DNA from 2 places in the Nonomuraea sp. NPDC049625 genome. Region 2 is predicted to be linked to the other one. Evidence: riboswitches for the same ligand, from Rfam matches in the RefSeq annotation. Region 2 holds a riboswitch; the other holds the start of a gene.
The links. A riboswitch is a leader RNA that binds a small molecule or an ion and turns the genes downstream of it on or off. The one in region 2 is predicted to bind cyclic di-AMP.
Positions count from the first base shown of each region.

Region 1 (14,109 bases), on a different contig from region 2:
CGTCTCCCGCCATCCCGCCGTCTCGCCGGGCAGCTCCAGCTCGCCGTAGGCGTGGTCGGCCATCAGCTCCAGCAGCTCATCCTTGCCCGACACGTACCGGTACGCGGCCATCGGGGCGACGCCCAGCTCGGTGGCCAGCCGCCGCATGGTGATGGCGTCGAGGCCCTCCGCGTCCGCGACGCCCACGGCGGCGGTGGCGATGCGGTCCGGGGACAGGGTCCGGCGGGGAGCGGGCGCCGGGCGCTCGAGGCGGACCCACAGCGGGGGCCTGTCATCGGGCTTGCGCGGGGCAGCCATGGATCGCCCTCCTCGCGACGAGTTGGTGTACAACGTATCAGAAGTAGACGACGTACACGCTGATCTACAATGTAAAGGAGCCGAGCTGGTCGAGAAAGGCGCGTGTGGTCGGGGGGCAGTCGTCCGCCGACGGAACGGCCAGAGCCAGCGAACGGGTCATCTTCGGCTCCAGGGGCCGGGTGGCGACGGTGCCCAGGTCGGCGGGGAGGCCGAGGGTCGGGACGATGCTGACGCCCAGCCCCGCGGCCACCATCTCCAGGATGGCGGCGGGCCCGCTGGCCTCGAAGGCGACGTCGAGCCGTACCTGGGCCGTCAGCGCCGCACCCATGATGAGGGGACGGCAGCCGGCGGTGGTCAGGATGAACGGCCTGCCCTCCAGATCGGCGAGAGTGACGGCCGGGCGGGCGGCCAGGGGGTGGTCGGCGGGCAGCACGGCGACCATGTCATGGGTGCTCAGGTGGACGGTGTGCAGGCCGGGCGCGGGGAGGGTGACGACGCCGACCTCGGCGGCGCCGCGGTGCAGCCATTCGCGGATGTCGTCGTCCATGCCCTCGAAGAGGCGTACGCGGACCTGCGGGTAGCGGTCGGTGAACGCGCGCAGCAGCTTGGCGACGAGCGTGCCGGTGGCGCTGGGGAGACTGGCCAGGCGGAGTTCGCCGGTGATCTGGCCGCTGGCGGCGGCCACGTCGGCGCGGATGCGGTCGAAGTGGCGCAGGGTCTCGCGGGCGCGGGCGAGGGCTCGCCGGCCGGCCTCGGTGAGGGCGATGCCGTCGCGGTGGCGGACGAACAGGGCGGCGCCGAGCTCGCGTTCGAGGGCGGCGATGGCGCGGCTGGCCGCGGGCTGGGACATGCCGGTGTGCTCGGCGGCGGCGGTGAAGCCGCCGTGTTCGGCGACCGCGACCAGGACCCTAAGCTGCGCCAATGTCATACCGACATACCTTAATTGGTATTTGACCGGGACGCTTCCAGAACATGATGGTTATGTCCATGTTCGAGCGAATGACGATCGAAGTCGACGGCCGCGTGGCCAGCTATCTGACGGCGGGCGAGCGGGGCCCGGTGGTGTTGCTGTTGCACGGCACGTACTGGAGCCGGGTCTGGGCGCCGGTGATCGACGGGCTGGCGGCGGCGGGGCTGCGTCCTGTGGCGGTGGATCTGCCGGGGCTGGGGCGTTCCGGCGGGGAGCTGACGGCGGAGACGGCGGCGGTTCCGGCGCTGGCGGCGTGGGTGGCCCGGTTCGCGGCCGCGGTCGGCGCGGGGGAGCGGCTCTCGGTGGCGGGGCACGACATCGGCGGTGCGGTCGCCCAGCACCTGCTGGTGGAGGGGAAGCCAGAGGTGCGGCGGCTGGCGCTGGTCAACTCGGTCACATACGACTCCTGGCCGGTGCCCGGCGTGGCCCGTTACCGGGATCCGGCCGTGGTGGCGGCCACGACCGTGGAGGAACTGCTGGCCGCCCGCCGCAAGGCGGTCAGCACCGCGCTCGCCCGGCCGGCCACCGAGGCGGAGCTGGCCGATTACCTTGATCCGTGGAACGACCCGCGGGTGGGCCGGTCGTGGATGGCGCTGGCGGGCGCGGCCGACAGCCGTTACACGCTGGACCTGGTGCCCGCACTCAGGGCCGATGGGACGCCGAAGCTGCTGGTGTGGGGGGAGGACGACACGTTCCAGGAGGTCCGGTACGCCGAGCGCTTCGCCGCCGAGGTGCCGAACACGACGCTGGTGCGCGTTCCCGGGGCGGGGCACATCCCGATGGAGAACGATCCGGCCGGGGTCACCCGGGCGCTGGCGGAGTTCCTTCTCGGCTGAGACCACTGCGGGCGACGAGGGCGACGGTGGTGAGCAGGGCCAGGGCGGCCGCCAGGGCGGGTGCGGGGCCGGTCGTGAGGTGGAGGAGGGCGCCGGTCAGGGCGCCGAGGAACATCGCGGCAATGGAGGCGGATCGACGCAGGGCGGCCCGGCCCGGCGTGTCGGCGGCCAGGCTCGTGAGGGTCGTGGTGAGGACGTTGGTGACCAGGTCGGGTACGCCGAGCGCGCGTACGGACGCGTTCTGCAGGCCCATGCCGCAGGCGAGCAGCACGATGAGGGCCGCCTGGGACCAGGTCGTGCGGTGTCCGGCCGTGAGGGCGATCGCGAGGGTGGCGGCGACGAGGAGCGCGTGTACGGCGGTGGCGGCGGCGAACGCTCGTCGCGGGTTCGCGGTCCGCCTGATCACCCGGCCGGCGCTCCAGGCGCCGGCTCCGAAGGAGACGAGGGCCGCCGGGGAGGCCCATCTGGACATCTGGGCCTCCCCGGCCAGGGCGAAGCTGAGGAAGACGATGTTGCCGGTCATGTTGGCGACGAAGACGCGGCCCAGGCCGAGGAAGCTGACGGCGTCGACGAGGCCGGTGACGAAGGCCAGGAGGATCAGCAGGGCGGGCAGGACGCCGTGCGGGTTGGCGCCGCGCGGGAAGAGCCCGTCGGCGACCCGTCGCAGTCCATTCCGGACCAGCCTTCCGGGGCGTCTGCGCGCGGCTGGCATGGTGGGCGGCTCCTTGGCGAGGTCGCGGGCGGTTCGCCTCGGGTCTTCCCCGGTGACGGGCCGCCGCACTCGCGGGGGTGAAACGCGACGGCCGAACGGCACCGGTCGCCGGGTTCCGCTCGGCACGCCGCCGCACTCGCCGGGGGTGAAACGCGACGAGCGCGCGTCCCGTTGCGGGACGCGCGCTCGTTCGGCGCTGGGGGAAGGCCGGCCAGGAGGTGCCTGGGGGAGTCCGGTCAGTAGGCGCCTGGGGGAAGTCCAGCCTGGAGGGGGACAGTCCGGTCAGGAACGGTACTGGGGGTAGCCGTAGCCGACGACCTGGGACTTGGGACGGACGCGCTCCTCGACCTTGCCGTTGCCGGTGTTGCCCTCGACGGTCGAGATGGTGCCGTCGCCGTTGTCCTTCTCGACGAACCCGACGTGCTTGATGTCGTTGAGGTCCTTGCTGCCGCTCCACGAGAAGTACACGATGGCGCCGGGCTTGGCCTCGGTGCCGAAGCGGTGGTTGGCCTGGAACCACTTGGCGTGGGCGACGGTCCAGGCGTCCCAGCCGATCTGCGAGCGGGCGCCGGTCTGGTCGCCCACCCAGGAGACGAACATCGCGCACCAGGCTGCGTTCAGGTAGTCGGCGCGGCTGCCGCCGTCACGGGCGATGGTCTCCGCGGCGCGCTGCGAGTTGGCGTACCAGCGCTGGAACTTGGTGCCGCCGCCGGCCGCGTTCTCGGTGATGCCGACCTGGGACTTGGCGAGGGCCAAGACCTCGCCGGCGGTGACGCCGGCCTTGGCCTCGCGCGAGCGCTCGGCGTGGTCGGCGACGGTGGCGGTGCCGGCGACGGTGTCGATCGGCTGCTTGTCCGCTGCGGTGGCGCTGGTCATGTGGGCGCCGAACGCGGTCCCGAGGATGGTGGCGCCGAGAAGGGCGCGGGCGATGTTGGTCTTCGCAGCGGAGGTAAAGCGGATGTTGGCCATCGAGGGGGTTTACTCCTTGCTTCCATGCCGCTTACCGGGTTAGCTGACGGGTTCGGACGTGGAAGCTGCCCTACGGCACCGAAGTGCCGATTCACCCCAAAGGACGTGGGTCCCCGGTTCCGCCCGAGGGCGGATTCAGCGGTCACAGGACGTTCCTGTGATGTGTCTTGCGATGGTCGGACAAGTCCGGACAAACCGGACGTATGTCTCAAGAATGCCTCAAACGTAATGCATAAGGCAAGAGCGTTACAAATCGATAAAGGCCCAGCTAGGCGACCTGCCTGCGAGCCTCGGCCAGAAGCCCCATCATGGCAAGGGATTCGTCGAGCGGCATGATCGAACTTTCGGTCCTGCCTTCGGCCGTCGCGGCCCGGACCTCGCGGAGCTCCCCGGCGTACCCGTTGTCCGCCGGATCGAGGATGTACTCCTCCGGCTCCATGGAGGGCCCGGAGAGCAGAATCCGCGGCGTGGCCCAGAACGGTGCCTGGAGGTCCGCCCGCATCTGAGTTCCTACAACACTGGCATGGTTCGGGTAATTCCCGAGCAACGAAGTCTCCACGAGAGCCTTCCTGCCACCGGGGTAGAGCAGCACGCCGCCGGCCTCCGCGTCGACGCCGTTGGGCGCCAGAGTGCCGGTGATCCGCAGGTCGGAGGGCATGCCGAGGATCAGCTGGGCCAGCCCGAACGGGTAGATCCCCAGGTCCAGGAGCGCCCCGCCGCCGAGCTCCGGCGCCCACAGCCGGTGCTCCGGGTCGTAGGACTTGGCGAAGCCGAACGAGGCGTGCACCGAGCGGAGGTCGCCGAAGCGCTCGTCGGCCGCGATCTTCTGGACGAGCGGGTTGAACCGCATCCACATCGCTTCCATCAGGAACACGCCCGCCTCGCGCGCCAGGCGTACCATCTTCTCCGCGTCGTCCACGGTGGCGGCCAGCGGCTTCTCGCACAGCACGGCCTTGCCCGCGGCGATGGCGACCTCGGCCACCTCCAGGTGCTGGGCGTGCGGCGTCGCCACGTAGATCGCGTCCACGGCCGGGTCGGCGCAGAGCCGCTCATAGGAGTCGTACGCGGACTCCGCCCCCAGCGTGGCGGCCAGCGCCTGCGCCCGCCCCAGGTTCCTCGATCCGACGGCGGCCACCCGCATGCCCGGTTCGGCCGCGATGGCCGCCCCGACGGTCCGCGCAATATTCCCTGTCGCCGCTATGCCCCACGCAAAATCCCGCACGCGGGAGATCGTAGACGAGTCAGGTCATGTTGAACGTGTCGGGGTCGGGTCCGATCCGCTGTCCCCTGTTCATCGCGCCGATGGCGGCCATGTCCTCGGCGTCGAGGATGAAGTCGAAGACGCCGATGTTCTCGGCGATGCGCGCCGGGGTGACCGACTTGGGGATCGCGACGTGGCCGAGCTGCAGGTGCCAGCGGAGCACGATCTGCGCGGGCGTCTTGCCGCACTTGTCCGACAGCTTGGCCAGCGCGGGGTCGTTCAGCAGGCCCTGGCCCTGGCCGAGCGGGCTCCACGCCTCGGTGAGGATGCCGTTGGCCTCGTGGAAGGCGCGCAGCTCGCGCTGCTGGAGGTACGGGTGCAGCTCGATCTGGTTGATGGAGGGCACGAGGTCGGTCTCGTTCATGAGGCGGGTGAGGTGGGCGATGCCGAAGTTGGAGGTGCCGATGGCCTTGGCGCGCCCGTCATGGTAGATCTTCTCGATCGCCTTCCACGCCTGCACGTACTTGTCCTGCTGCGGCACCGGCCAGTGGATGAGGAAAAGGTCGATGTAGTCGAGGCCGAGCCGGGCCAGGGACTCGTCGAAGGCCGCCTCCGCGCGGCCGTGGTCGGCGTTCCACAGCTTGGTGGTCACGAACAGCTTCCGGCGCGGCAGCTCACTTTCGCGTACGGCCTGCCCCACGCCTTCTTCGTTGCCGTACGCGGCGGCGGTGTCCACGTGCCGGTAACCGGCCTTGAGCGCGGTCGCGACGGCCTTCGCGGCCTCGTCGGCGGGGACCTGCCAGACGCCGTAGCCGAGCTGCGGGATCTGCACGCCGTCGGTGTTGAGCATGAGCGAGTTCATACTCTCCATTGTTCACGTCGCGTTTCTGGTGGCTTAAGGCGGCGGGGCTAGCTTGAAGCGGTCGTGAACGGGCCATCACCCGGCTGGGAGGACAGGAGTGGTCGAACAGGCGTCGGCCTGGGTGGAGTCACCGCTCCAGATGCTGTGCGCCGTCGAGGCCCATTACGCGGGCGTGCTCGGCCCCGAGACGGTGGTCGTGCCGCGTGCCGGTCTGAGGCCGTTGAAGGCCACGCGTCGGGAGCTGAGGTCTCTGGGGCTGCCCGACGGCCTGGAGCTGGCGGAGCCGCGTGAGCGCATGCCCAGGCGCGTGCAGGCCGTCGGTGACGCCTTCTCCGGCAGGGTGCAGGTGCGCTGGCTCACCTCGCGTCCCGGACGCATCGTCATCGTGGACGACGGGCTGGCCACGCTCCGGCTGCTGGAGCTGCTGGCCGCGGGGCCGTACCGGCCGTTGCTGCGGGCCAGGGCCCAGCCGACCAAGCTGCGCTCCGTGCTGGGCCTGGCGGCCGCGCTGCGGCTGCGCCTGAGCGACGTGTCGGTCTTCACCGCCCTGCCCGTGGACGAGGCCCTGGCGGACGGCGTACGGCAGGCCGGGATCAACCTGGTACGCCACCAGTTCGACTGGCTGCGTGCCCAGCCGCCCAGCGCGGAGGGGCCCGCGGAGCGCACGGTCGTCCTCGGCACCTCGCTCGTCCGCAACGGGCTCGTGCACCGCGACCACTACCTGCGCTGGCTGACGGACCTGGCGGCCCAGGAGCCGCTCGCGTACTACCCGCACCGCCGCGAGGACCCCGTGGACGTGGCCCTCATCAGGGAGCGCCCCGGCATCACCGTGCACGACGTGGGCGCGCCGGCCGAGCTGACGCTGCGCGGCCTGGACGCGGGCCAGCGCGTGCTCAGCCTGCCCTCGACCGCGATCACCTCGCTGCGGGTGCTGCTCAGCCCGCGCGGTGTCGCCGTGGAGCCCGTGGACGTTCCTGACGACTGGTGGACCAGCAGGGCGGCCCCCGCCCTTCGCTCGCATCTGACAGGAGTGTCCGGTTGAAAGTGTTGGCGGTCGCCGACTCCGACTCGTATCTGAAGTGGGCGGCCTGCCTGCTCGGCGACCTTCCCCCCGGTGGCACGGCGGAGCTCGTGGTGGTGCGCACGCCGATCGCGCCCTCGCCGGAGCAGATCGCCGCCGCCGTGGGCGGTCTGGAGCCGCCGCCGGTGGTCTCGGCGCGGTCCGTGCGGCGGCTGGCCGAGCGCATGCGCCCGGACGTGGTGCTGGTGGCCTGCACGGGCCCGGTGGTGGACGTGCTGGTGGCCGACGTGCTCGGTGACCTGCGGCCGCGGCCGGTGTTCGTGAGCGGGCTGCCGGGCATCTCGGTGCCGGCGACGGAGAAGGCGTGGTTGTTCCGCAGCGGGTGCGACCTGTTCGTGGTGCACAGCGAGCGTGAGGTGGCCGAGTTCTCGGAGATCGCCGGCCGGCTCGGCGGGGGAGGGGCGGTGGGGCTGGCCAGGCTGCCGTTCCTGCGCTCCGACGTGGTCGCCGGGGGCGGGAACCGGGTGGTGTTCGCCACCCAGGCCAAGGTGCCGCGGGAGCGCCCGGACCGCGAGCGGATCCTGCTGGCGCTGGCCGAGCTGGCCCGGCTGCGGCCCGAGCTGGACGTGGTGGTCAAGCTGCGGGCCCTTGAGGACGAGCGGCAGACGCACAACGAGCGCCACCACTACCAGCGGCTGTGGCGGGAGATGGGCGAGCCGGGACGGGTGGAGTTCGCGGCGGGGTCGATGCACGACCAGCTCGAACGGGCGGCCGGGTTCGTCACGGTGAGCTCGACGGCGGCGCTGGAGGCGATCGCGCTGGGCGTGCCGTCGCTGGTGCTGGAGGACTTCGGCGTCAGCGCCGAGATGATCAACCTGGTGTTCGAGGGCAGCGGGCTGCTGGGCACGCTCGACGACCTGGCGAAGGGCGGCTTCCGGGCGGCCTCTGCCGAGTGGTGCGAGGCCAACTACTTCCACCCGCCGGCGCACAACGACTGGGCCGGGCGGCTGGCCGGGCTGGTGGCGGGCGGGTCGCGCGTACCGGCTCGATCGCTGCTGGACGGGCCGGAGCACGCGGCGGCGCGGCGGCGGGCCAGGCTGCGGGTGGAGGTGCATCCCTCGATGCTGCGGGCCGGGTACCGGGCCAAGCGCCGCATGCGCCGCTACCTCAAGGCCCTCGGCTGACCGCCGCCCTCCCGACCCGGCGAGCCCACCGCCCCACCTGAGCGGCACGCCCGTCCCTCCGAGGGACCGCTTGAGGTGCGGCTCACACGCGCCCGTTTCCCCGAAGGACCGCCTGAGGCGCGGCCATTCGCGCTCCTTTCCCCCGAAAGGACCGCAACCCCGGACGGCGGGAGAGGGTCCCTCCCGTCGCCCGGGGTTGCGGTCCCCTGGGAAGCGCGGCGGCGAGCCCGGCCGTGGTGCGGTGGCGGGATCGGCCGGCCTTTCGGGGGAGAGCTGTCAGATCGCCGAGCGGATCTTTCGGCGCAGCCGGGTGAGCGCCGTGGGGCGGGCCACCAGGCCGAGGGTCTCCAGGCGCTTGCGCTTGAAGTAGCGGGCGTCGAACTCGATGCTCGCCGGCCGCAGCTCCGGGTACGTCTCGGCCTGCATGCAGTAGCCCACCGCCCGGACGAGCCCGCGCAGGTCCACCGCCGTCGGGTGCTCGATGCCGCCGTCCGGCGACAGCCGGGGCAGCAGCGCGTCCACGATCGTGACGGGGATCCGGTTGCTGTTCTCGTACGGCGCCAGCCGGTCGAGCACCAGCTCCGTGCCGTACGCGGCCACCTGCAGCCCGAAGTAGCGCTGCGCGGTCAGCAGCCCGGTCGAGAAGCAGCCCACGACCAGTTCGGGCCGCAGCGCCGCGAAGCACACCTCGGCGGGCACGCTCTCGGCGGCCACCGACAGCCGCACGCCCAGGGGTTCGGCCGCGGCCCGCAGGAGCTGGGCGTGCCGCCGCCCGGCGGCCGGGTGCGGTTTGAAGACGATGTCGGTGTAGCCGCGCGCGGCCAGGGCCTTGAGCATCGTCTCGTGCAGCGCCGCCTCCTCCTCCGGGGTGACGATCTCCAGGGCCGACAGGTACTGGCCGAGGATCATCGCCTGCCCGGGCAGCATGTCGGGGGCGGTGGCGGTGACCTCGTGCACGACCGACATGAACCGCTCGTCCGGCAGGATCGAGGGTGCGACGTCGTACTCGCTGAGCAGCAGCGGGGTCAGGCCCGGCACGAGGTCCAGGTGGAACAGGCGGCCGATGCGGCGGTAGATCTCCGCCGGCAGCGGGTCGCGGGTGGGGCCGTAGCTCATCAGGCCGTCGGAGTAGACGGTGATCGGGCAGTCGCGCACCAGCCCGGCGATGGTCCGGGCCGGGGGCACCGCGATGGACTCCAGCACCAGCTCCTCGACCCCGTCCAGGCCCCAGACGGAGCGGATGAGGCGCTCCATCATCGGCACCTCGATGACGCGGGCGCGCCAGTCGGAGGGGTGCAGCGGCGCGATGAGGTCGTTCCACGAGTGCACCGCGTCGAAGCGCGAGCGCAGCACGGCGAAGCCGGGCGACCTGTCGAGCGGCGCCGTCACCTCGGGGATGGCCGCGTTGTTCGACACGATCAGGACGCGGCGCCCGTCGCCGAAGCGGCCGTCGTCGATGGCGGCGGCCAGCGACATCGCGCCGAACAGCGTCGAGGCGTAGAAGACCTTCACTATGTCTCCTCCCGGTCGCGGCGGACCCGGACGTGCGGGCTGGGCGGCAGGTCGGGCACCAGGGCCCGCAGCGTGGTCTCGCGTTCGACGGACATGCGCGCCACCGACTCCGACACCAGCTCGGCGGGCAGGGCGCGCACCATGTGGGCGCCGCGCTCCTCGAAGCGGGAGCGCAGCGCCGGGGTGAACCGGTCGGCGATCTCCAGGTGGTGGGCGAGCAGCGCGCAGAAGTTCCGCACCGCCTTGGGCAGGAACTCCGGCTCGAGATCCTTGAACACCAGGTCGAACGCGTCGAAGAAGTGCAGCTGGCGCTCGTCGCCGACCTGGGTCAGCGACCCGGACACCAGGCGGCGGTAGAACACCCCGGCCAGCGACACCACCGCGAACGTGGCGGCCTCCCGGTGCAGGCGCCAGATCCACGGCCGGTCCTCGGCGGTGTGCAGGGAGCCGGGGAAGTGCAGCAGGTCGCGAAGGGAGCGCCGGTAGATCCCGGCCCACGCGTACGGGTAGTCGACCATGGTCCGCACGCCGGCGGGCAGGATCGCCTCCCGTGGGTCGAGCACCACGCCCCTCCGCGCCATGGGGGCGCGGTGCACGACCCGTTTGCGGCCCTCGACCTGCACGTGGTCGGCGCGTACGAAGTCGCAGCCGAGCCCGTCGATCGCCTCGACGAGCCGTGCCAGGTAGCCCGGGGCGAGCCAGTCGTCGGCGTCCATGAACGTGACATACCGGCCGGAGGCGGCCGACAGGCCCGTGTTGCGGGCGTCGGCCAGCCCGACGGGGGCCGCGTTGCGCAGCATGGTCAGCCCGGGCAGGTCGCGGGTGAAGTCGTCGACGATGTCCGCGGTGGCGTCCGTGGACCCGTCGTTGACGACGATGAACTCGAAGTCGTGCCGGGCGTTGCGGCAGAGCGACGACAGTGTGTCGGCGATGTACTTCTCGCCGTTCAGCACCGGCACGACGACCGAGAGAGTGATCAAGAGTGGTTTCTCCAGAGTGCGGACGAGGTCAGACGGTCACCCGGCGCAGGCGGGCCTTGGGAGCCTCCTCGCCGGGGAAGACGCGCTTGACGCCGTCGCCCATGGCCTGCTCGATGATGCGGATGTCACGGACGAGGTGCTCGAGGCCGGCCGGCTCCAGCGAGGCGGCGTGGTCGGAGCCCCACATGGTGCGGTCGAGCGTGATGTGCCGCTCCACGGTGACCGCGCCGAGCGTGACCGCGGCCAGGGAGATCTGCAGGCCGCGCTCGTGGCCGGAGTAGCCGACGGGCACGCCGTAGCGCTCCTTGAGCGTGGTGATCGTGCGCAGGTTCGCCTCTTCCGGCGGCAGCGGGTACGTGGACGTCGCGTGCATCATGATCAGCTTGTCGGTGCCGAGGATCTCGACGGCCGCGTCGATCTCCGACAGCGTGGACATGCCGGTGGACAGGATGATCGGCTTGCCGGTGGCGGCCAGGACCCGCAGCAGCTCGTGGTCGGCGACGCTGGCCGAGGCCACCTTGTGGACGAGGACGTCCATCTCCTCCAGGAACTCCACGGAGGGAACGTCCCACGGCGAGGCGAACCAGTGCAGGCCGCGCTCGTCGCAGTATTTCGCGATCTGCCGGTACTCGTCGTAGCCGAACTCGGTCCGCTCCTTGTACTCCAGGTACGTCATCTCGCCCCACGGCGTCTGCCTGATCTGGCCCTTCTGCTCCTCGGGCACGCAGATCGCGGGGGTGCGCTTCTGGAACTTGACCGCCTGGCAACCGGCCTCGGCCGCCACGTCGATGAGGCGGCGGGCGATGTCGATGTCGCCGTTGTGGTTGATGCCGATCTCGCCGATCACGTACACGGGCTCGCCGTCGCCGACCAGGACGTCGCCGATCGCGACGGGGCCGAGCCTGGGCCGCGTGCGGACCTCGACCGCGGGCGGTTCGGGCCGGGCGGCCACGACGCGGTCGCACAGCTCGCGCACGGCGCCGGACCCGCCGGCCCTGGTCAGCACGACCCTGGCGGCGGCGCGCACGCGCGGGTGGGCGTCGGGGGTGGCGATGGCCCAGCCGACCTCGGCCATCGGGCCCAGGTCGTTGACGTCGTTGCCGACGTAGGCGACGCGGACCGGGTCGAGGCCCTCGATGGTCAGCCAGTCGCGCAGCACGGTCCGCTTCTCGGCCAGGCCCTGCAGCACGGGGACGCCGAGCTTGCGGGCGCGGGCGGCCACCACCGGGTTGTGCTCGGTGGACATGACCAGCACCTTCACCCCGGACCGCTTCAGCAGCGCGATGCCCATCCCGTCGGAGCGGCTGACGAGAACCATCTCGCGGCCGTCGGAGTCGACGTAGGCGCGGTCGTCGGTGTGCACGCCGTCGAAGTCGGTGATGACGGCGTCCACGTCGATCGGCTCGGGCTCGTCGATGAACGGGGCGAGCGCGCGCACCAGCTCCAGGTCATCCGGGTTGTCGATCTCGACCGCGTGCTTGGGCGACACCGGCTGGACGGCGACCTGGCCGAAGAAGCGGTGGCCGTGCTCGCGCAGGCCGGAGGTGCGCATGACGTAGAAGGCGCCGTTCTCGCGGAACTCGGGGTCGCGGTCCTGGCGGCGCTGCCGGACGGCGGGGTCGTGGTTGATACCGCCTCCGGCGGCGGTCCACAGGAACTCGTGCGTCGGCAGCCCCGACACGACCGAGTCGGCCTCCCCGTCCAGCACCTTGCGCACGGCCTCGGACAGGTTCTCCGGGTCGATGAACGCGCTGGTGCACTGCACCAGCACGACGACCTCGGGGTCCTCGCCGAGGGCGTCGAGCGCGTGCAGCACCGCCGACTCGCTGGAGGCGGTCGCGCCGCTCAGCTCCTCGGGCCGCTCCACGACGATCGCCCCCGCCTCACGGGCGGTCTCGGCGATGCCCGCGTGGTCGGTGCTGACCACGACCTGGTCCACGAGCTCGGCCCGCCGGGCGGCCCGTACCGCTCGGGTGACCAGCGGGACGCCGCCGACCAGGGCGAGGTTCTTCAGGGGTACGCCCGCCGAACCTCCGCGGGCGGGAACTACGGCCAGGACTCGCAAGATCTGTCTCCTCAGTGCATCGGACTGCACCAGAAGCTAGAGGCCCGGATTGAACGGCCAGCGTCACCATCATTAACTTTCCATGGGGATCCGGTAGAGGAGTTCTGGCCGGCCGACTCCTCCGTATTGCGGGATGCGGGCGGCCACCCCCCGCTCGACCAGGTATTCCAGGTAGCGGCGGGCCGTCACGCGGGACACCCCGATCGCGTCGGCCACGGCTTGGGCGGCCATGCCCTCGGGGTTGTCGCGCAGCTTCGCGGCGACCGTGTCGAGGGTGTCGCGCGCCATGCCCTTCGGCAGCTCTGAGCTGCCCCGAAGGGTGCCGAGGACCCGGTCCACGTCCCCTTGCCCGACGGCCAGGCCCGCCTCGTCCTTGAACCGGGCGTAACGCGTCAGCTTTTCGGAGAGTGTCGCGTAGGTGAACGGTTTGAGCAGGTACTGGGAGATGCCGAGGGAGACCGCGGAGCGCACCATGGCCAGGTCGCGGGCCGAGGTGACGGCGATCACGTCGCACATGAGCCCGCCCGCGCGGATCGCCCGGCACACCTCCAGCCCGTGCATGTCCGGCAGGTACAGGTCGAGCAGGACGAGGTCCACGGGCTTGCCGCGCAGGAACCGCAGGGCCGCGTTGCCGGTCCTGACCACGCCGGCCACCTCGAAGCCCGGGGTCCGCTCGATGTAGATGCGGTTGGCCTCGGCCGTGATCTCCTCGTCCTCCACGACGAGCACGGATATCTTCGCGCCCGATCCCGGCGCCGAGATGGTCATCGCACCCGCTCCTGCACCGGCAGCCGCACGGTGAACACCGAGCCCTTCACGTCGATGGTGCCGCCCAGCCGCCGCACCGCCTGCCCCACCAGCGCCAGCCCCAGCCCGCGCCCGTCGCCCTTGGTGGTCCAGCCCTTCGCGAACGCCTGCGGGTCGGCCAGCCCGGGGCCGTTGTCGGCGACCCTGATGAGGACCGCACCGCCGCCCGCGCTGAGGTGGACCTCCACCCGGGAGGCCGCCTCGATGGCGTTGTCGATCAGGTTGCCCACGATCGTGACGAGCTCGCGCGGGTCGAGGCCCAGGTCGTCGAGCTCGCTGTCCTGGCTGATCACGAGCTCGGCGCCGCGTTCGGCGGCCTCGGCGCTCTTGCCGAGCAGCAGCGCGGCGAGCACCGGCTCGCGCACCGCGCCGACAACCCGGTCGGTCAGCTCCTGCGCGGCGCGCAGCTCCGCCGTGCCGAGCGCCACGGCCTGTTCGGTACGGCCCAGCTCCACCAGCGTGATGACGGTGTGCAGCCGGTTGGCGGCCTCGTGGGCGGCCGAGCGCAGCGAGTCGGCGAAGTCCCGCTCGGCGTTGAGCTGCCCGGTCAGCGCCTGGAGTTCGGTGTGGTCGCGCACGGTCACGACGGTGCCGAGCCGGCTGGCGGCGCTGTTGACCGCGAGGACGCGGTCGCCGACCAGGTGGACGCGCTCGTCGTCGTCGGCCAGCACCTCCGAGAGGCCGAGTTCGTCC
Region 1 covers NZ_JBFAOQ010000002.1:807,845-821,953, forward strand. The annotation lists gene AB0J87_RS11150 (TetR/AcrR family transcriptional regulator) at 1-297, opposite strand, end outside; gene AB0J87_RS11155 (LysR family transcriptional regulator) at 362-1,225, opposite strand; gene AB0J87_RS11160 (alpha/beta hydrolase) at 1,297-2,103, shown strand; gene AB0J87_RS11165 (YoaK family protein) at 2,069-2,815, opposite strand; gene AB0J87_RS11170 (CHAP domain-containing protein) at 3,098-3,784, opposite strand; cyclic di-AMP (ydaO/yuaA leader) riboswitch at 3,798-3,935, opposite strand; gene AB0J87_RS11175 (Gfo/Idh/MocA family oxidoreductase) at 4,053-5,006, opposite strand; gene AB0J87_RS11180 (aldo/keto reductase) at 5,026-5,847, opposite strand; gene AB0J87_RS11185 (hypothetical protein) at 5,945-6,889, shown strand; gene AB0J87_RS11190 (DUF6716 putative glycosyltransferase) at 6,892-8,052, shown strand; gene AB0J87_RS11195 (polysialyltransferase family glycosyltransferase) at 8,329-9,564, opposite strand; gene AB0J87_RS11200 (glycosyltransferase family 2 protein) at 9,564-10,544, opposite strand; gene AB0J87_RS11205 (N-acetylneuraminate synthase family protein) at 10,573-12,609, opposite strand; gene AB0J87_RS11210 (response regulator) at 12,682-13,377, opposite strand; gene AB0J87_RS11215 (sensor histidine kinase) at 13,374-14,109, opposite strand, start outside.
Region 1: it holds a riboswitch for cyclic di-AMP, as region 2 does, so the genes downstream of both, AB0J87_RS11170 (CHAP domain-containing protein) here and AB0J87_RS46375 (C40 family peptidase) in region 2, are expected to answer to the same signal.

Region 2 (14,109 bases):
CCGCTCGCACGTCCGGGGACGACTCGTCACTCGCTCTCGGCGGTGTAGATGTAGTCCCAGGGGCTGCACTTCGTGGGGTAGTTGCTGTACTGGCCGATCTGGCAGACCTTCACCCGCACGCTGAAGACGTCGTTCTCCGAGAAGGTGAACTTCTTGTAGCCGGGGAAGCCGCAGTACTTCTTGGAGAAGACCGGCGACCAGTCGTGGTCGAAGTCGCTGGCCTCGAACTTCACGAATGCGCACTTGCCGCCCTCGTCCTCGTCGCGGTTGTCCAGGTCGTAGAGCCGGCCCTTGACGGTGACCTCGTTCGACTCGCCGTCCTCGTCCCAGCTGACGCCGATCCAGCCCTGCGACTTCGCCAGGCCGTTCTTGGAGTAGACGGGGCTCCAGTAGTCGGAGTAGTCGTCGTCGTGGTTCGCGGCGCCGGCCGTGGCGGCGTTGGCGGCGGAAGGCAGCGACAGGGCCAGAGCGCTGGTGGCGGCGACGGCGAGGAAGCCTGTCGCGATCTTCTTCAACATCTTCTCTCCTTGAGCTCCCCTTGGACCGGCTCCCTACCGGTTCCCCCCTGAGCTCGTGAGACATTGATAGAAGAGGGCTCTTGCAGCGGTCCTGCAGCGTGCCGACGAACCCTTGCAGGTCGCCATATCCCCTACCCTTTGTTCTTGTGAGCGACGAACTTCCCGAGCAGATGCGCATCCGGAGGGAGAAGCTCGACCGCCTTCGCAGCGAAGGCGTCGACCCTTACCCGGTGAATTTCCCCCGTACGGCCACCAACGCCGAGGTCCGGGAGAAATACCAGGGCCTGGAGCCCGACACCGCCACCGGCGACACGGTCGCGGTCGCGGGGCGCGTCATGCTCAACCGCGTGGGTGGCAAGCTCTGCTTCGCCACGCTCCGCGACGGCGGCGCCGATCTGCAGGTCATGATCTCGCTCGACAAGGTGGGCGAGGACTCGCTGGCCGCGTGGAAGCGCGACGTCGACCTGGGCGACCACGTGGGCGTGACCGGCGAGGTCATCACCTCGCGGCGCGGCGAGCTGTCCATCCTCGCCGACAGCTGGCAGATCACCGCCAAGTGCCTGCGTCCGCTGCCGGAGAAGCACGTCGGGCTCACCGACCCGGAGGCGCGCGTCCGCCAGCGCTACGTCGACCTCATCGTCAACGACGAGTCGCGGAAGATGGCCCGCCTGCGCAGCGCCACGGTGCGCGCCGTGCGCGACTTCTGGCACGAGGAGGGCTACCTCGAGGTCGAGACGCCCATGCTGCAGCCCATCCACGGCGGCGCGGCGGCCCGGCCCTTCAAGACCCACATCAACGCCTACGACATGGAGCTCTACCTTCGCATCGCGATCGAGCTCTACCTCAAGCGGCTCGTGGTCGGGGGCATCGAGAAGGTCTTCGAGATCAACCGCAACTTCCGCAACGAAGGCGCCGACTCCACGCACAACCCCGAGTTCACGATGCTCGAGGCCTACGGCACCTACCTCGACTACAACGACATGGCCGACCTGACCCAGCGGATGTACCAGAAGGCCGTGGTGGCCGCCCTGGACACCACGGTGGTCGTCCATGACGGGGTGGAGGTCGACCTCGGGATCGCCCGGTGGCCGCGCATCACCCTGTACGGCGCGGTGTCGGAGGCCGTGGGCGAGGAGATCACCACCGCGACCGGCCTGGAGGAGCTCCGCAAGATCGCCGATCGGCGCGAGATCCACTGGGACCCGAAGTGGGGCCAGGGCAAGCTGGTGCAGGAGCTCTTCGAGGCGCTGGTGGAGCACACGCTCGTCCAGCCCACGTTCGTGATGGACTACCCGCTGGAGACCTCGCCCCTGACCCGCCAGCACCGGGAAAACCCGCTGCTGACCGAGAAGTGGGACCTGATCGGCTTCGGCACGGAGCTGGGCACGGCCTACTCCGAGCTGATCGACCCGATCGAGCAGCGCCGCCGCCTGGTGGAGCAGTCCCTCCTGGCCGCCGGGGGCGACCTCGAGGCGATGCAGCTGGACGAGGACTTCCTGCAGGCCCTCGAGTACGCGATGCCGCCCACGGGGGGCATGGGCGCGGGGATCGACCGGATGATCATGGCCTTCACCGGCAAGAACATCCGCGAGACCATCCTGTTCCCGCTGGTCAAGCCCACCCACTGACCCGCGTCCCGCCGCCGTCGTAGAGCGCCCGCCCGGGGCGCTCTACCCTCTCCTGGTAAGCAGCGATCGGGAAGGGGCGCGCGGATGGCCACGAAGACGGCGGCGGAGCAGCGGGACGAGGCCAGACAGGTCTTCGACGCGTACTTCGCCGAATGCCCCTCCAGGAAGCTGCTCGACACCCTCAGCGACAAATGGGTCACCCTCCTGCTGACCGCGCTGGCGCAGGGCCCGCGCCGCTACAGCGACCTGTCCAGGCGCATCGCGGGCGTCAGCCAGAAGATGCTCACGCAGACCCTGCGCGGCTTGGAGCGTGACGGCCTGGTCTCGCGCACGCTCACCCCTTCTGTGCCGGTACGGGTGGACTACGCGCTCACCCCGCTGGGCGAGAGCCTGATGCCGTTGGTGGCCGCGATCAAGAGCTGGGCCGAGGCGCACATGGAGGACGTCGAGGCCGCCAGGGACCGCTACGACGCCGCCGGCACCTGAGCGATCATCGCCGTCGCGAATCCGGCTTCCGGGCCGCCCGGTTTCCGATCCGAAGCCGCTTGTAAGCATCGCGTCAAGGCCGCGGAGGCGCGGGTCAGGGAGCGTCCGTGGTGCCCCGGCCACCCCTGTGATCCCGCCGGGCACGCGCACCCGGAAACGAGGCCGCCCGGCCCGGCGGTCAGAGCAGAACGCCCGCCACCCGGCGGGCCGCCGACCTGAACCCGCGGCGGCAATTGCCATGGCGGATTGATCCAATTGCCTTAATCAACTGCCTGACCTGGGTTGTCGGATCATGTGGGAGCGCAGCACAAAGCGAGCGATTGGTGGCTTCCCGTGCGCCGGAAAGATCGCGTCACGGACGCGTGTCCCGCGATAACGCGGGTATCGATCATGCGGAATATCCATGGCGAACTGATCGAAAACCGGAACGCTGGTCAGGGCCATTCCGGAAGCCCCAATGTGATCACTCTACGTTCTGACATATCGCGAGTGCGTCATATATAGCGGATCATGTCAATAGCGCTCGTCAAGTGCGGCGATTGTCATGCTTGACGACCTTTCCACGATGCGTTTACCGTCTGCGAGGAGCGGCTTTGGCCCGTCTGTGAGGTCCAAGTTCTGCTGTTGGGGGGAGGGCTCCCGATGGATGTGCTCACTGAAGGCGTTGAGCTCAGCCATGCTGATTTGGCGCTGCTGGCGGAGTTGGCCAAGGGAGTCACGGTCGATCGGGTTGGGCGGCGGCTGGATATCAGCGGGCGCACGGTACGACGAAGATTGCGCGGCATCTGCGACCGCATAGGCGTGGCCACGGCGATCGAGGCCGTGGCCTGGGCAGCCCGCCGCCAGCTGATCTAGCCGCGGCGGACCGCCGGGGTGCGGGCTCAGTCGGCGATGCGCACCGCGCCGGCGAACGGCCGCCTCGCGATCGACGCGATCCGTACGACGTCACCGGTCTGCGGGGCGTGCACCATCATGCCGCCGCCGATGTAGATGCCCACGTGGTGCAGGTCGCTGTAGAAGAACACCAGGTCGCCCGGCCGGAGTTCCTCGCGCGAGACGTGCCGGCCGGCCGTCCACTGGTCGCCGGTGTAGTGCGGCAGCGAGATGCCCACCCGCTGGAACGCCGCCATGACGAGCCCGGAGCAGTCGTACGAGCCGGGGCCCTCGGCGCCCCAGACGTACGGCTTGAGCTGCTGCGTGAGCGCCCACCGCGCGGCCTCAGCGGCCTTCCCCGAGCCCGGGATCGGCAGGTTGACGCGCACGGCCCGCGTGCCGGGGCGCCCGGCCTCGCCCAGGGCCCGCCTGAACAGGCTGCTCTCGACCTTCGTCACCAGCTTGGTGATCTTGCTGCGCTTGGCCTCGAGGTCCGTGACGAGCTTCTGGACCTCGTCGATGCGGGCCGTGGCGCTCTCCTTGGCGCGGGTGGCCGTGTCCATCGCCTTGGTGAGCTGGTTGATCTCCTCGCCCTGCTCGGTCTGCAGCGCGTACGAGGTCGCGGCGCGGTTGAGGAAGCCCTCGGGGTCGTCGGAGGTGGCGAAGGCGAGGGTCTTCAGACCGCCCGTGATGTAGGCGTTCTGGGCCAGCGCGACGGCTTTCGAGCGCTTGGCGGCGAGATCCGTCTCGCTGCTCGTCAGCGTCTTCTCCGCGGCCTCGGCGGCCTTCTTGGCGGTCTTGAGCTTCTCCCGCTGGCCGTTGTACTGCTCGCTCAGCGTCTCGATGTCGGTGTGCAACTTCGTGGCCTGGTCGGCGAGCTCTTTCAGCGAGGGCTCGGGATCCGCGGACGCCGAACCGACGGGGATGGCGAACAGCAGCGCGGCGACTGTGAGACTCACCACACCTACGCGGCGTGGTCGCCGGGCCCGTTCCGGAGGGCGGGCGTGCTTGCCCGCCGACTTCCCCCCACCGCTGAGCGTGGGCTTCACCAACCAGCTCCTCTCGTCGACGCCTACCGGGTTAGCTGACGGGTTCGGGCCGGAGCAGCCCTACCGAAAGACTCGGATTCACCCCGTGGTGGCGTCGGAGGTCGCCACCGGCGGTTCCCCGGCTTCTCTTGCGAGAATTGGGCGTGCCTCCCGCGCGACACGCGGGAAACATTGTCGCTGGACACTAATGCACTCCGGGTTCGTGCTCAACCAGAACTGCCAAGTCTGTAGAGGTTTCACAACCGAAGGGTCACAAGGTGATCTCGTGGGCACCCGTGCAGAAGAGGCCCTACGCCCTATTTGTCCGCGCCTTCGGCGGGTGCGAGCTGGCCGCGCGGTCCCGTGCCGATCTGACCACAAGATGTAACAAGATGGGCCGAGACATGGGAGTTAGGGCTGAGCCGTAATGAGATCTGTACCCTGGAGAACCATGGAGCAGGTGGCCGAGCTGACAGTGCCCGAGACCGCGGTGGTGGTCCGGCGTGCCCGCACGCCCGACGTGCGCATGGTCAGACGCCTGGTGGACACCTACGCGGGGGCGGGGCCGAGGCTCCTGGAGAAGGCCACGGTGACGCTGTACGAGGACGTACAGGAGTTCTGGGTGGCCGAGCGAGGCGGGCAGGTCGTCGGCTGCGGCGCGCTCCACGTGCTCTGGGAGGACCTCGCCGAGGTCCGCACGGTGGCGGTGGATCCCGAGTGCCGGGGGATGGGCGTCGGCCACCGGATCGTCTCCGCGCTGATCCAGCAGGCTAAGGATTTGGGTCTGCGACGTGTATTCTGTCTTACTTTTGAGGTCGACTTCTTCGCGCGACTCGGGTTCCGCCCGATTCAGGGCACGCCGGTCTCACCTGAGGTCTACGCCGAACTGCTGGCCTCGTACGACGAGGGTGTTGCCGAGTTTTTGGATCTTGAACACGTCAAGCCGAACACGCTGGGAAACACCCGCATGCTGCTCCACCTGACATCGGGTGACGTGGACCTTGACCAGATGGAAAGGTGATTGTTGATACCTATGTCGATACGTTGGGCAGCACAGGCATGTGTCCTGACACGTGCCACATGCGCACTCGAAGCGAGGTGACACGGTGAGCACCGGACAGCCGCCGTATCCACAGGACGAATCCGGAGACAACTCTGCGCCTCCCTATTACGGGCAGCAGAACCAGGGCCGCCACCCCGGCGAGCCCGACCCGGACGCGACTGTGATCGGCTACCGGGCGGACGACGCCTATGGGCAGCAGCCCCCGTACGGTCAGCAGGGCTATGGCCAGCAACAGCAGTACGGACAGCAACAGCAGTACGGTCAGCAACCCCAGTACGGACAGCAGCAGTACGGCCAGCAACCCCAGTACGGCCAGCAGCAGCAGTCCCAGCCTGACTACGGCCAGCAGGCCCAGTCCCAGCAGGGCTACGGGCAGCAGGGCTATGGCCAGCAGCAGCAGTCCCAGGCGGACTACGGCCAGCAGCAGTACGGCCAGCAGGGCTACGGCCAGCAGCCGCAGTCGGGTCAGCAGGGCTACGGCCAGCAGTACGGCCAGCAGCAGCAGTCCCAGCCCGGCTACGGCCAGCAGGCCCAGTCCCAGCCGGGCTACGGCCAGCAGCCGCAGTCGGGCCAGCAGAGCTACGGCCAGCAGTACGGCCAGCAACCCCAGTCGCAGCCGGACTACGGCCAGCAGCAGTACGGCCAGCAGCCGCAGTCCCAGCCGGACTACGGCCAGCAGCAGTACGGGCAGCAGCCCCAGTCGCAGCCCGATTACGGCCAGCAGCAGTACGGCCAGCAGGGCTACGGCCAGCAGCAGCAGTCCCAGCCCGGCTACGCACAGCAGGGCTACGGCGACCAGCAGTACGGCCAGCAGCAGTACGGGCAGCAGGGTTACGGGCAGGCGCAGCAGTACGGCCAGCCCGGCTACGGCCAGGCCTACGGCCAGCCCGGGCCCGTGGGCGTGCAGCCGCCCGGCGCGCCGGCACCGCTGGCGGAGTGGTGGCAGCGCCTGGTGGCGAGGCTCATCGACGGAGTCATCCTCTTCATCGTGAACCTCGTCATCAGCGCCATCCTGACGGCGATCCTCGTGGCCAGCTACGTCTCGAGCAGCGGCAGCAGCAGCGGCTTCTTCTCGAGCTTGGTCGTGGGCATCCTGATAACGATCATCGTGACCGTCATATGGGTCCTCTACGACTTCTTCCTGCTGAAGGCGAAGGGGCAGACTGTCGGCAAGATGGTCATGGGCATCAAGGTCGTCCCCGTGGGCCAGGGCATACCGCCTGGCGGCCTGCCGACCGACGTGGCGCTCAAGCGCGCCGGCGTCACCTGGGGCGGCTATGTGCTCGGCGCCCTCCCGCTGAGCTTCATCGGCACGCTGCTCGCCTACGCGGCCGTGGGCGTCAACGGCGCCTCCCAGCTCTGGGACAAGCCGCTGCAGCAGACGTTCGCGGACAAGTTCGCGAACACCGTGGTGGTGAAGATCAAGTAGTCCAAGCGTCAGGTAAAAGCAGGGGCCGGCTTCGCGTCGGCCCCTGTTTTGTGTGCACAGGCCGTACCAAAATGGGGAACCTGAGCCGCTGATGACGCGAGGTGGGGGTTATGGCCGGGTCGCCGCCGCGGGCGGACGCGCCGCCCGCGGAATGGTGGGAACGGCTCGCCGCCCGGGCGATTGAGGCGTTCGTCTTCGGGGTGCTCTATTACATTCTGTTCATCGCGCTGTGGGGCGTCTTCCGGACTGTAGGGATGCTGGAGGCGTTCGAGGGCCGGCTGCCCGGTGTGTTCGCGTGGCTGGCGGCGGGGCTGGCTTATACCGGCTACGACTGGTGGGCTCATTACCGGCGCGGCAGGACGTTCGGCAAGGCGATCATGGGGATTCGCCTGGCGCCGCCCCACGTGGCCTCCAGAGCGCTGCTCAAACGGGCCCTGGTCTATCCGGGCCCCGTCATGCTGATGGGCATTCCCGTGGCCAATCTGGTGGCCGGAATGCTCCTGTTCTGCGTGGGGCTGCTCATCCTGATCGACAAGCCCCTGGAACGCGGGCCGCATGACAGGCTGGCCGGAACGCGTGTGGTAAAAGATCTTCGCTGACCCATCCCGTGCCTGGCAGGAAGCCAATTCCAAAAATTTTCTCTTGATCCGGTAAGGAGCCTGGAGAGACTGGCATTAGGCTATGGGGCATCCGGGTCGCCGGAGTTGGTGCCCTGCGAGGCGCAGGGCATCTGTGCGCCGCTATGGTCGGGTGCGAACGGTAGTCACCTGGCGCGTCGTGAGGGCCGCAACGCCCCTCCTGGGCGCGCTCCCATCCGCAAAATGCGCCCCTGAAACCCCGCAAGCCGTGGAGGCGAGGACGAATGGAAGCCCTAACAGACGTATTGTCAGCGCTCATCCCCCCGGCGGTGGTCGGGGGTGCCTTCATCTTTGGCGTAGTGAAGTTGGTCCGGTCCGAGGCCCTGGGAGGCCGCCGAAACCGCGAGGATCCGGTCGACGGGCAGAACTGATCGGCCAGTCAGCCGAATCCCCGCTGCGCTGAATTGTCTCCACGCCTTTCCGGGTATATGTTTGGGCAGGCGAATGAAACAATGCTCCGCGAAAGGATTGCGTAGATGGCCAAGCAGATCCAGGAGATTCTCATCGATGACCTCGATGGGGGCGAGGCCAATGAGACGGTCAGCTTCGCTATTGACGGCTCGTCCTATGAGATTGACCTCAGCGACCTTAACGCGAAGAAGCTGAGGGACGCGCTCACGCCTTTCGTGCAGCATGCGCGCAGGGCAGGCGCCGTCACCGCACGTCGCCGCGGTCGCGGCGGCAGCAGGGCGATGAGCCGCGAGAAGAGCTCGGAGATCCGGCAGTGGGCCAAGGCTCACGGCCTGCCGGTCAGCGAGCGCGGGCGGATCGCCTCCACGGTCGTCGAGAAGTACGAAGCGGCCCACTGAGCAAGCCGACGATCGACCATGCGCTTATGCCGTTCGCTTAGGACCCCGGCGGCCGCCATAAGCGCATGATCGTTATCCGGGCCGGAACTCGAAAGCCGGACCGCCCGGACTGTGATCTTCTGTGTGCACATATGCGGGCGTTTTGGCTGCGTGTTCGGCTTCGCCCGTGGCGCTGTTTCACCGGCGGTCGTCCACATATGTGGCGGCGTCGTAGTCGCGCGCCGAAAGCCGTGTGAGGCGGCCATACCTCATTCAACGTACGCTCGCGTCCGTACGTCACGATCGATCTCCGCGCTCATGGAACGCGCCATGACGGAAAACCCGGCGCCGTATAGCCCGGAGGCGATCTACGGGGCGGCGGCGGGTGTATACGGGTGATCTCACTGAGCGTAAACCCGCGACCGGCGCGAAGGTAAAGCGGTGCCGGGCTGGATGCGCGGCGGCGGGCAATACCGCGGGCGCCCGGATCCCCGCCGGCGGGCAAAACCCGCGAACCCGAGCAGGGCTCGGACAATCCCCGTTCCCCGGCATCTGCACACAATGCCGTGCCTTCTCAACTGCGCGGAAGTGCCGCGAATCCGGGGCGCCGAGCGAGACGTGGTCTCATCATGCGAGATGAAGTTGGTAACCGGGCTGACCGGATGCAAGATTCCCTTGGTGTGCCGCCCGTGCCGCGTTGTGCTCAGGGCGTAGAGCGGTCGTTTGGACGGCGGCCCTCCGCTACGTAGGATGATTACGTAACGATACGGACGCGGCATCTGAGATGTGCGGGCGAAGTGGCGCCCCAACGCTGACTCCGCCCCGGCGCGTCCGATGGCCGATCCGTGTGTACCGCGTGCGCCGCAGAGGGCAATTTTTTGACGCTTCCGCGAAGCGTCCTAAACATCGTTCGCTTGCGGCGTATCGGGAACACGTCACCCCCGAACAGTAGTTGGATGGAGGGTGAACGCCCTGCTCCCGGGGAACGTCTCTGCTATAGAGCGTGTCAGTGGCAGTGGGCACGGTTCGCCGAGCCAGGGCTAGCATGCGGGATGACGGGCCCGGATTTACCGGACCTGACTGACCGCTCTGTGAGGAGCGACGAGATGTTCGAGAGGTTCACCGACCGAGCGAGGCGTGTTGTCGTCTTGGCCCAAGAAGAGGCCAGGATGCTCAACCACAACTACATCGGCACTGAGCACATACTTCTTGGTTTGATCCACGAAGGTGAGGGCGTGGCCGCCAAGGCTCTGGAGAGCCTCGGGATCAGCCTTGAGGGTGTGCGCCAGCAGGTCGAGGAGATCATCGGCCAGGGCCAGTCGGCTCCGTCGGGGCACATTCCGTTCACCCCGCGGGCCAAGAAGGTCCTCGAGCTGTCGCTCCGTGAGGCTTTGCAGCTGGGCCACAACTACATCGGCACCGAGCACATCCTGCTCGGGCTCATCCGCGAGGGTGAGGGTGTGGCCGCCCAGGTGCTGGTCAAGCTTGGGGCTGATCTCAACCGTGTCCGGCAGCAGGTCATCCAGTTGCTCCACGGTTACCAGGGCAAGGAGCCGGCCGCGGCAGGCGGCCCGCAGGAGTCGGCCCCGTCGACCTCTTTGGTGCTCGACCAGTTCGGCCGCAACCTGACCCAGGCGGCCCGCGAGGGCAAGCTGGATCCGGTCATCGGCCGCGAGAAGGAGATCGAGCGGGTCATGCAGGTCCTCTCCCGGAGGACCAAGAACAACCCGGTTCTCATCGGCGAGCCCGGCGTCGGCAAGACCGCCGTCGTCGAGGGCCTGTCGCAGAAGATCGTCAGGGGCGAGGTGCCCGAGACGCTGAAGGACAAGCAGCTCTACACGCTTGACCTCGGCGCCCTGGTCGCCGGCTCCCGCTACCGCGGTGACTTCGAGGAGCGCCTGAAGAAGGTGCTCAAGGAGATCCGCACGCGCGGCGACATCATCCTGTTCATCGACGAGCTGCACACGCTCGTCGGCGCGGGTGCCGCGGAGGGCGCGATCGACGCGGCCAGCATCCTCAAGCCCATGCTGGCGCGCGGCGAGCTGCAGACGATCGGCGCGACCACGCTCGACGAGTACCGCAAGTACCTCGAGAAGGACGCGGCGCTGGAGCGCCGGTTCCAGCCGATCCAGGTGGCCGAGCCCTCGCTCAGCCACACGATCGAGATCCTCAAGGGTCTGCGCGACCGCTACGAGGCGCACCACCGCGTGTCCATCACCGACGACGCGCTGGTGGCCGCCGCGCAGCTGGCCGACCGCTACATCAGCGACCGCTACCTTCCCGACAAGGCCATCGACCTCATCGACGAGGCCGGTTCCCGGATGCGCATCCGCAGGATGACCGCTCCGCCGGACCTGCGCGAGTACGACGAGAAGATCGCCAACGTCCGTCGCGACAAGGAGTCCGCGATCGACGCGCAGGACTTCGAGAAGGCGGCTGCCCTCCGCGACCAGGAGAAGCAGCTCCAGCTCAAGCGCGAGCGGCGGGAGAAGGAGTGGAAGGCCGGCGACATGGACGTCGTGGCCGAGGTCACTCAGGAGCTCATCGCCGAGGTCCTGGCGACCGCCACCGGCATCCCGGTCTTCAAGCTGACCGAGGAGGAGTCGCAGCGCCTGCTCCGCATGGAGGACGAGCTCCACAAGCGGATCATCGGCCAGGACGACGCCATCAAGGGCCTGTCGCGCTCCATCCGGCGCACCCGCGCCGGTCTGAAGGACCCGCGCCGTCCCGGTGGCTCGTTCATCTTCGCGGGCCCCTCCGGTGTCGGTAAGACCGAGCTGTCCAAGGCTCTGGCGGAGTTCCTCTTCGGCGACGAAGACGCTCTGATCAGCCTGGACATGTCGGAGTTCATGGAGAAGCACACCGTCTCCAGGCTGTTCGGCTCGCCTCCCGGCTACGTCGGCTACGAGGAGGGCGGTCAGCTCACCGAGAAGGTGCGGCGCAAGCCGTTCTCCGTGGTCCTCTTCGACGAGATCGAGAAGGCCCACCCCGACATCTTCAACTCGCTGCTGCAGATCCTGGAAGACGGTCGCCTGACCGACGCCCAGGGCCGCGTGGTCGACTTCAAGAACACGGTCATCATCATGACCACCAACCTCGGCACCCGTGACATCTCCAAGGGCATCGGGGTCGGGTTCGCGAAGTCGAACGACGCCGACTCCAACTACGACCGGATGAAGTCCAAGGTGCAGGAGGAGCTCAAGCAGCACTTCCGGCCCGAGTTCCTCAACCGTGTCGACGACATCGTGGTCTTCCACCAGCTCACGCCGAAGGAGATCATCCAGATCGTGGATCTGATGCTCACCCAGGTGGACGCTCGGCTCAAGGACCGCGACATGGGGCTCGACGTCTCGCCCGAGGCCAAGCAACTGCTGGCCGACCGGGGCTACGACCCGGTCATGGGCGCCCGTCCGCTCCGCCGGACGATCCAGCGCGAGCTCGAGGACTCGCTGTCGGAGAAGATCCTGTACGGCGAGCTCCGGCCGGGGCAGGTCGTGAAGGTGACCATCGAGGGTGAAGGCGACAACGCCAAGTTCATCTTCAAGGGCGAGTCCGCCTCCAAGGTCCCCGACTCGGCCGCCGCCATCGCGGCCCCGATCCAGCACTGACGGATCCCGAAAACCCCCGTGTGAATCCCTTCACACGGGGGTTTTCCATTTCCACCTCCTGCGCCCCACGCCTCGGGGGTGGCCCTCGCGTCCCTCGCGTCCCTCGCGTCCGTCAGGGGGTGAGCGACCGTCTCGCGTCTCTCGCGTCCGTCACGGGGTGAGCGACCGTGCCCCGGCCGCCGAGGTGCTGCTGATCGTGACCCCCGCCGCGCCACGGAGCCGCCTTTGGGGTGGTGCCTGACCGTGGCACCCACCGCGCCACGCTCTACGCCGGTGGGTTGGTGCATTCCACCGTCGGGGTGCCGACCTCGACCCTTGCCTCATCGCGCACCCGTCGCCCGAGCGATGCCGATGCCGCTCCTTCGACGCTGCACCCGCGTGGGGCCGTGGCGTGGCGGGCTGTGAGATGAGCACACTCGGTCGTTGCGTAATTGTTGGGATACCGGGTGTGCCGCCACCGCGAGTAGTACTACACTGCGTAGAGCACCGCCAAGTCGCATCCAAGCGAATCACAAGATCGTGTTCCTAGGCTGAGGCCTGCTCCTTGGGGAGTAGCGCGAAATCAACTCGGGGCGGACGCGTGACCACCGAACGAGCAGCCATGCTCTCAAGGGTCAGCATCGTCCAGGGCGGGCGACGGAACACAAAGAGCAAGCCGTGGAGGAAACCGATGCGCCTGCGTCACAATGACGGAACGCTCGTTCACCTCGCCTACAACGCGGGCATCCACCCTGCCGAGGACCTCGAGAACCTGATCGCCCACCTGACCCGCTACGCCGTCCCGGTGCGCAAGCGGCTGGGCGTGGAGCGGATGGGCATCGGGTTGTGGCTCTCGCCGAGCGTCGCCGACCACCTCACGGCCGACCGCATCGAGCTCGTACGGTTGCGCCGCTCCCTGGAGGAGCGCGGCCTGGAAGTCGTGAGCCTCAATGGCACCGGCGGCCGCAACCAGGAGGTCCCCGGCCCCGACTGGGCCAAGCCCGAGCGCTACCGCTACACCATGGCCCTGGCCAAGATCCTGGCGTTCTTGCTGCCGGAGGACGTGCGGTTCGGGAGCATCTCGACGATCCCGATCGGGTGGCGCCGCGACTGGCCCGCCGACCTGCACTCGATCGCCACCCGCCGGCTGGAGCGCCTGGCGCGCGAGCTGCGCGGCATCTACAGCGTGACGGGGAAGACCATCAGGGTCGGGTTCGAGCCGTGGCCCGGATGCGTGCTGGAGACCACCGAGCAGGCCCTTGAGCGGGTCGGCGGCATCGACTCCGAGCACCTGGGCGTGTGCCTGGACGCCTGTCACCTCGCCTGCGGGGCCGAGGAGCCGGGCGCGGCCCTGAAGGGGCTGGCCGCGGCCGGCGCGCCGGTGGTCAAGCTGGGGCACGTGCACAACCACACGGGGGAGACGCCGAGCACGGGGGCCGTACTGCATGACACGCTGATGGCCATGCTGTCGGGCGCGGTGAGCGGCAGTGCGCACATCGAGGTCGAGACGCACAACCTGACCGTGCCGGGGCGCGCCAAGGGGCCGGGTGCCCTGGTGTCGCTGCTGGCCGAAGAGCTGGCCTGGGCCCGTACGAACCTGACCAGCCTGGGCCTCCAGCTGGCCGCCTGAGCACGGCCTGCATGAGCACCGCCCGGGCTGAACACCGCCCGGGCCGAGCGCTGCCGAGCTAGGCGTTGCCCGTCTCAGCGCCGCGCCTGAGCGCCCGCAGTCTGCGTCCGGCGCCTAAGCCCGATGCCTACGCCCGGCGCCTGGACGGTGGCCACCTGAGCCCTGCCCCGACGGCTGCCGAATGAGCCCGGGTGGGGTCCGTATGACAGCGGTCGGAGACAGCGGGCGTCGCAGGGCGGTCTGACCGGCGGGGATCGCGGGGCTGGCGGTCGACCGGGGACGGGGGCGCGTCACAGGCTGCCGAACCAGCCCGGGGTGTCGAGGCGCCAGAGGTTGGCCGGGGTCATTCTGCGCAGGTCCGACTCCAGGGCCTGCAGGCGGTCCTCTCCGAGCTCGGCGGCCCAGCGGGCGCGCAGTGTGTCGAAGATGCGGGCCGACCGG
Region 2 covers NZ_JBFAOQ010000015.1:58,492-72,600, forward strand. The annotation lists gene AB0J87_RS46355 (hypothetical protein) at 27-518, opposite strand; gene lysX (bifunctional lysylphosphatidylglycerol synthetase/lysine--tRNA ligase LysX) at 665-2,146, shown strand; gene AB0J87_RS46365 (helix-turn-helix domain-containing protein) at 2,231-2,632, shown strand; gene AB0J87_RS46370 (LuxR C-terminal-related transcriptional regulator) at 3,275-3,487, shown strand; gene AB0J87_RS46375 (C40 family peptidase) at 3,514-4,464, opposite strand; cyclic di-AMP (ydaO/yuaA leader) riboswitch at 4,560-4,708, opposite strand; gene AB0J87_RS46380 (amino-acid N-acetyltransferase) at 4,985-5,554, shown strand; gene AB0J87_RS46385 (RDD family protein) at 5,640-7,025, shown strand; gene AB0J87_RS46390 (RDD family protein) at 7,136-7,624, shown strand; gene AB0J87_RS46395 (Lsr2 family protein) at 8,140-8,472, shown strand; gene AB0J87_RS46400 (ATP-dependent Clp protease ATP-binding subunit) at 9,558-12,059, shown strand; gene AB0J87_RS46405 (TIM barrel protein) at 12,730-13,668, shown strand; gene AB0J87_RS46410 (MarR family winged helix-turn-helix transcriptional regulator) at 13,959-14,109, opposite strand, start outside.